DNA from 2 places in the Brachybacterium ginsengisoli genome. Region 2 is predicted to be linked to the other one. Evidence: predicted binding sites of a transcription regulator. Region 2 holds the regulator's gene; the other holds the start of a gene.
What was found. The regulator LexA, encoded in region 2, represses DNA repair genes until DNA is damaged. The targets are predictions, from matches to a motif close to TCGAACANNTGTTCGA.
Positions count from the first base shown of each region.

Region 1: a site for LexA is predicted at 2,368-2,383, ahead of CFK41_RS07435 (HNH endonuclease signature motif containing protein). Genes of this name have one in related genera too.

Region 1 covers NZ_CP023564.1:1,676,919-1,680,319, reverse strand. The annotation lists gene CFK41_RS07445 (VOC family protein) at 1-37, shown strand, start outside; gene CFK41_RS07440 (GNAT family N-acetyltransferase) at 39-620, opposite strand; gene CFK41_RS07435 (HNH endonuclease signature motif containing protein) at 726-2,297, opposite strand; gene CFK41_RS07430 (GNAT family N-acetyltransferase) at 2,664-3,179, shown strand; gene rsmD (16S rRNA (guanine(966)-N(2))-methyltransferase RsmD) at 3,189-3,401, opposite strand, start outside.
Region 2 covers NZ_CP023564.1:2,599,182-2,602,582, forward strand. The annotation lists gene CFK41_RS11575 (HelD family protein) at 1-570, shown strand, start outside; gene nrdR (transcriptional regulator NrdR) at 782-1,264, opposite strand; gene CFK41_RS11585 (LysM peptidoglycan-binding domain-containing protein) at 1,294-1,686, opposite strand; gene lexA (transcriptional repressor LexA) at 1,856-2,560, shown strand; gene CFK41_RS11595 (ATP-dependent DNA helicase) at 2,687-3,401, opposite strand, start outside.

The DNA of each region.
Region 1 (3,401 bases), 920 kb from region 2:
CCCCTTCTGCCTCACCGACGCCGCGGCCTGGGGGTAGTTCAGGGGGTGCCCGACCGGCGCTCGCGGTGCTCGCTCGCGAGAAGGGCGTAGGACATGCCGTCCAGCCAGCGACCGCTGCGGTGGAGCGACTCCTCGCGGAAGGTGCCCTCGTGGCGCAGGCCGATCTTCTCCATGACGCGTCGTGAGGCGAGGTTCTCCGCGAAGCAGGCCGCCTCCACGCGCCGGACCCCGAGGTCGTCGATCGCGAGGTCGAGGAGGGCGGCGGCGAACTCGGTGCCGAGGCCGCGTCCGTGCACCGTCGGATCCAGCACCCAGCCGATCTCGGCCTGCTGTCCGGCGGCCTGCTCCCGCATGTCCGCCTGGGACCAGGCGTCCTGGACCTCGGCCTTGCCGCTGGCGACGATCGCGCCGTCGAGGAGGCCCACCACACAACTGTCGAGAGTCCCGTCCCACCACTGCTGATGCGCCTCGAGCGTGGGGCTGAGCGTGGTGGTCCACTTCTGCACCTCGGGCAGGCGGTACCAGGGCCAGATCGCCGCGGCGTCCTCCGGCCGCCCCGGTCGCAGTTCGAGCCGGTCGGTGCGGCGGGGCCAGTCGAGGTCGGAGAGCGCGATCTTCACCGGGCCAGCGTAGTCCGCCGGTCAGAACGGCGGCGGGGCGTGATGCGGGAGGGGGTGGAGCGGAGGGGGATCGGGGTCATCGGCCTCGTCGTACTCCGGGCGGGACTAGTGCTCCATGAGGTGCATCCCCCACCGGTGGGCCTCTTCGCGATCCGCGATCTCTGCGGGCGACTCGTCGAGGACGCCGAGGCGCGTGAGCGCGTCGACCTCGACATCTGCCTGGTGCTGCTCCCAGGCTCGCTCGAGCCGTGCTCCGAGCTCCCTGGTGACCAGATCCGTGTTCCCGGCGACCTCGCTGACCGCGGCGTCGCCGATCCGCCAGCGGGTGGCGCCGGTGCGGGGGTCCCGTTGCGGATCGAGCCCGCCGGTGGTCTCCAGCCGATGGTGCCGTCGGCACAGGCGGTGGAGGTTGTCGAGGGAGGTTGGTCCGCCTCGAGCGGGATGCTCGAGGTCGAACTCCTCGATGCGGTCCGCCTCGCCGATGGTCATGACGTTGCGGCTGCAGGTGGGGACGGCGCAGATCGGGTCGATCAGCCGCAGGTGCTCGGCCATCGCGGCGGTGGGCCGGTAGGTGCGCGAGGCGGAGGCGAGGTACGCGCCGGAGATCGGGTCGGTGAGCACCCGTTCGAAGGCGGGCGCCTGAGCCACCAGGCGGCGCGCCATCCGGGCCGGGATCGGGATCGTGCCGTCCAGGGTCGCCGGGGCGTGGGAGAGGCCCAGCAGCGTGAGGACCGGCACCACGACCGAGATCCGGAAGCTCGGCTCGGGCACCTCCACAGCGCCCGTGGTCAGTGCGGAGCGCAGCGCGACCTCATAGCGGAGCGCCTCGAGAGACATGTGCTCTCCCTGTCTCGCGACGTCACCGTCGAGATCGAAGGGGATGGGGGTTCCGTCGCGGAGCGCGCGACGCTGGGCGTCCTGCACGGTGCGGGCGGCGGCGTCGAGGCGATGGCCGAAGGCGGCGAGCTCCGGGAGGGGGCCGCGGATCATGAGGCAGGCTGTTCCATCGCTGTCCGACGAGGGCTGGAGGTGCACGCCACGCTGCTCCTCGGGGCTCTCCTGGACAGCGGCGCGACCGAACCACTCGACGAGGATGCGCAGGTCGCTGTAGAAGCGCTCGACGTCGATCGCCTCGAGCTGCCAGGCCGCCACGCGCTCGTCGACCTGGAGGCGCTGGGCGGGAGCGAGCCGCAGGACGCTGCGGATCAGCCACTCGAACCAGTCGATGGGGAGCTCGCCACGACCTGCGCGGGCGAAGCAGGCCGGGAGATGCTCGACCGCGACATGCGCATCGCGCAGCCGGTCCTCGCCGCGCGGGAGCTTCACCCGGAGCGCCGCCGCGGCGGCGAGGGCATGGAGGGTCTTCTCGTCGTGCTCGTCGCCCTCGGACCAGAGCGAGGCGAGGTCGTGCATCTCGTCGACGTAGAGGGCGGCCTGCAGCTCCCGTCGGCGCCGATGGATCCGCAGCACGGTCTCCGCCTCGACGCTGCGGAGTACGACATCGGCGCGCTCGACGAGCGCCTGCGGGGTGAGGGGCCGACGAGCCCGCACGACGGCGCGGGGCGGGCCGGTGGGCGCGGAGGGACCTGACGACGGGGAGATCCCTCGAGGCCGCGAGGGGCGGGGAGACGCCGCCGGCCGGAGCCGCCCCTCGGAACGCTCGATGAGCTCCCCCATGACGCCCCCTCTCTGCTCTCCGTCGAGTACCGCTGGACCGGGCCGCCCTCCGTCGATCCTCACCTCAATTTGGATCACCTGTTCGACGTGCACCAGGAATCGACGGAGATCCCCTCAGAATGCGGATAACCAATGCCTGTGGAGGAAAGGTCGACTCTTCCACAAGGAACGCACATTCTGTGGATACCCATCGGTCACCTGGCACTGTGCCCGCCGTGCAGCACCACAACCTGAGCGCAGACCGCTGACGGTTGCAGTGAACTTCGAGGTCAGAATCGGAACCCGCTGAATACACATGTCCGGTCGCCCCGCAATACCTCTCGGAATATTGTGGACGACGTATCTGTCGACCCCTACCCTGAGGCGATGACTCCCGCTCCGGCCCCCGCCTTCACGCTTGACCTGCCGACGCCCGAGGACGCCGATGCTCTCGCCGAGCTCCACCACCGGGTGTGGCGGCAGGCCTACACAGGGATCCTCCCGGAGCATGCGCTCGGCGCCGACGAGCTCGCCTCGCGCCGCACGATGTGGCATCGGACGCTCGAGCAGCGGTCGTCGGCGCAGCTCTCCGAACGGCTCCGAATCGGGCGCGGGCCGGACGGCGCGCCCGTCGGCTTCCTCACGGTCGGTCCCTCGCGGGACGAGGAGGCGCCGCGTCCGCTCGAGCTCCAGGCGCTGAACGTCGACTCCGCCTTCCACGGCACCGGTCTCGCGCAGGCCCTGGTGCGGGACCTGCTGCAGGATCGTCCGGCTTACCTCTGGGTGGTCGAGGACAACCCCCGGGCGAGGCGCTTCTACGAGAAGGAGGGCTTCCGCGCCGACGGAGTACTGACGGTCGATGCCGCTCTCGGCGACCTCCGCGAGATCCGTATGACCCGATGAGCCCGCCCCTCAGGCGGGCCCGCCGAACTGCAGGACCGTCTCTCCGTAGGACTTGGTGCCGTCGTCGCCCCAGCCCTCGGGCCAGGCGATCGGGCGGGTGCGCGAGGAGCGCTCGATCACGACGAGCGCCTCATCCTCCAGCGCCGGACGGAGCGTGAGCAGCAGCTCCTCGAGCGCCTCGGTGGGCACGTCGTAGGGCGGGTCCAGGAAGACGAGGCTCGC
Region 2 (3,401 bases):
CAGACCTCCTCCGCCGGCGGCACCGACTCCTGGTCGGCCGCCCTCGCCCCGTACATCCAGGACCGTCTCCAGGTCGAGCACCTCACCGTCAACTACCGCACCCCGAGCCGGATCATGGACCGGGCCGTGGCGATGGCACAGGCGCACGACCTGCCGGTGACCGCGGTGAGCTCCGTCCGAGAGGGCGACCGCGACCCACTGATCGAGCGGACCACGGCCACTGAGCTCACGGCACGCACGACCGATGCCGTGGCGGCAGTGCATGAGGAGCGTCTGGGTCGGATCGCCGTCATCGCGGCGCAGGAGCGGGTCGACGCCCTCGCCGCGGCCCTGCGATCACGCAGCGGCCTGCCCTCGGTGGGCGCGGGCTCCGCGGGGGTGGACGACGAGATCGCCGTGATGACCGCCCAGGACGCCAAGGGCCTCGAGTTCGACGCGGTGGTGCTCGTGGAGCCGGCCGAGCTGATCGCCGCCCACGGCGCCGGCGACCTCTATGTCGCGATGAGCCGTTCCACCCAGCATCTCGGTGTGGTCCACGCCCAGGTGCTGCCTGCCGGCATCGCCGGGTGAGCCTCACGGCCGGCGGTCCCGGAACAGGGATCGGCGGCCGTGGCTTCCCCTCCACGACCGCCGATCAGGTGTGCGCTGCGTGAGCGCACGAGGGATATCTTAAGCACAACCGCAGGGCACTCCGCGCCAGATCCGCGATTTGGGAGGAAACCGATCTCCCTCGATCCGCCTCGGGCGAGGGCGGATCCTCGCGATCGACCCCGGGAGGGCCTCAGCCCGCCGACTCGGGGACCGACTCCCCGTTCTGCTTGGCCTCGGCGCGGAGACGCGCGATCGCCGACTCGAAGTCCTCGAGGGTGTCGAAGCCCTGATAGACGCTCGCGAAGCGCAGATAGGCGACGACGTCCAGCTCCTGGAGCGGCTGCAGGATCGACAGCCCCACCTGATGGGCGTCGATCTCGGCCTGGCCGCTGGAGCGGATGCTCTCCTCGACCCGCTGGGCCAGCATCGCCAGCTGATCATCGCTGACCGGCCGTCCCTGGCACGCCTTGCGGACCCCGGAGATCACCTTGGCCCGGCTGAACGGCTCGCTGACGCCGGAGCGCTTGAGGACGGAGAGGGAGGCTGTCTCCGAGGTCGAGAAGCGGCGGGAGCAGTTCGGGCACTGCCGGCGACGGCGGATCGTCGCACCGTCGTCGGACGTGCGCGAGTCGACGACGCGGGAGTCGGGGTGGCGGCAGAACGGGCAGTGCATCCGCCCAGAATACCGGCACCCTCGTCCGCTCAGCGGGCGGAGTCCTCCAGGACGGGCAGCTCGATCTGCTGGCCTGCGGTGACGCGACCGGTGGGCAGCTGGTTCTCGGCACGCAGCTCGGCGACGTACTCCTGGGCGCCCATGCCCTCGGGGGCGTACTGCTCGGCATAGCCCCAGAGGGTGTCGCCGTCCTGGACGGTGATCGTGACGGGCTGATCGCCCTCGGTGCCCGCGAGCGCCGGGAGCGCGACGACGAGCAGCACGGCGGCGGCCACGATCAGGCCGAGCACGAAGGCGGCGGCGGTCAGCAGCGCGCGACCGCGACGGGTCGGTTCGAGTCGAACGCGCGCTCGAGGAGCGGCCCCATCACGGGTCGACTCCTGCGCCGGGAAGGGAAGCAGCGTGGCGGTATCGGTACGCATATCCGAACTCCTGTTCGATCGAATGTCTGTGCGACTGTAACCCGGGGCGTCCGCGACACGCAACAGAAACATCGAACATATGTTTGGCTTCTGGTGAACGCCGCCCTACGCTGGGTCACAGGACAACGGAACCGCACGGGTCCGACAGACGACGCCAGGAGGCCGCACGATGACGCCGAGCACCCCCAAGCCGATTCCGCTGCGCGAGGATGCTCCGTCCGACGAGCGCACCTCGGGGCTCACGCGGCGCCAGCGGCTCATCCTCGAGACGATCAACGACGCGGTGGCCACCCACGGCTACCCCCCCACGATGCGCGAGATCGGCGACGCGGTCGGCCTGACCTCCTCGTCCTCCGTCGCGCACCAGCTGCAGTCCCTCGAGCGCAAGGGGTTCCTGCGGCGCGACCCGAAGCGCCCGCGGGCGATGGAGGTCGTCATGCCCGATGCGGACGACACCCCGGCTCCCCCGTCCTCCGCCCCGGAGCCCGAGATCATCCCGAACTCCGTGACGGTCCCTCTGGTGGGCAGGATCGCCGCCGGCGTCCCGATCACCGCCGAGGAGCAGGTCGAGGATGTCTTCACCCTCCCCCAGCGCCTCGTGGGCGACGGCGACCTCTTCCTTCTCCAGGTGGTCGGCGAGTCGATGATCGACGCGGCCATCTGCGATGGCGACTGGGTGGTCGTGCGCTCCCAGAACACCGCCGAGAAGGGCGAGATCGTGGCGGCGATGATCGACGGCGAGGCCACGGTCAAGACCTTCGTCCAGCGCGACGACCACGTCTGGCTGATGCCGCACAATCCGTCGTTCGCCCCGATCCTCGGCGATCACGCCGAGATCCTCGGCAAGGTCGTGGCGGTGCTGCGAGCGGTCTGACGACCCGCACCCGCTCGTCCGACGACGCCGCGGCCGCCCGCTGAGGGCGGCCGCGGCGTCGTCGCGTCAGGCCTCGGTGGATCGGACCTCGTGGGACCGGGCGTCGACCGGACCGACGACGGCGGATCAGGCCTCGGCGAGGCGGCGCAGCGCCGCCAGGGCGACCTCGGGATCCGTGGTCGGCCACAGCGGCGGCATCGACTCGCGCAGGAACCCTCCATAGCGAGCGGTCGACAGGCGCGGGTCGAGCACCGCGACCATCCCGCGGTCCGCGTCCGCGCGGATCAGGCGCCCGGCGCCCTGGGCGAGCAGCAGGGCGGCGTGCTGCGCGGAGATCGACATGAAGCCGTTCCCGCCCCGGCGGCCGATCCTCTCCTGGCGCGCGGCCGTCAGCGGGTCGTCGGGGCGCGGGAACGGGATCCGGTCGATGGTGACCAGCCGCAGCGACCGTCCCGACACGTCCACGCCCTGCCACAGGGTGAGGGTTCCGAAGAGGCTCGCGTCCTCCTCCTCGCGGAAGGTGCGCACCAGATTCGTCATCGAGTCCTCGCCCTGCACGGCGATGGTGAGATCCAGGCGGGCGCGGACGTGCTCGGCCGCGAGCTCGGCGCCGCGCCGCGAGGAGAACAGGCACAGCGCTCCCCCGCGGGAGGCCTCGACGAGCTCGGTGAGATGGTCCAGCATCGCCGGCGAGGGACCGTCCCGACCGGGCTGCGGCAGATGACTCGCGGTGTAGAGGATTCCCTGGCGCCGGTACTCGAAGGGACTGCCCACGTCGAGGCCGGCCCACGCGTTCGCGTCCTCCAGCGGCGGGATCTCCTCGGGAGCCATGCGCGCGGCG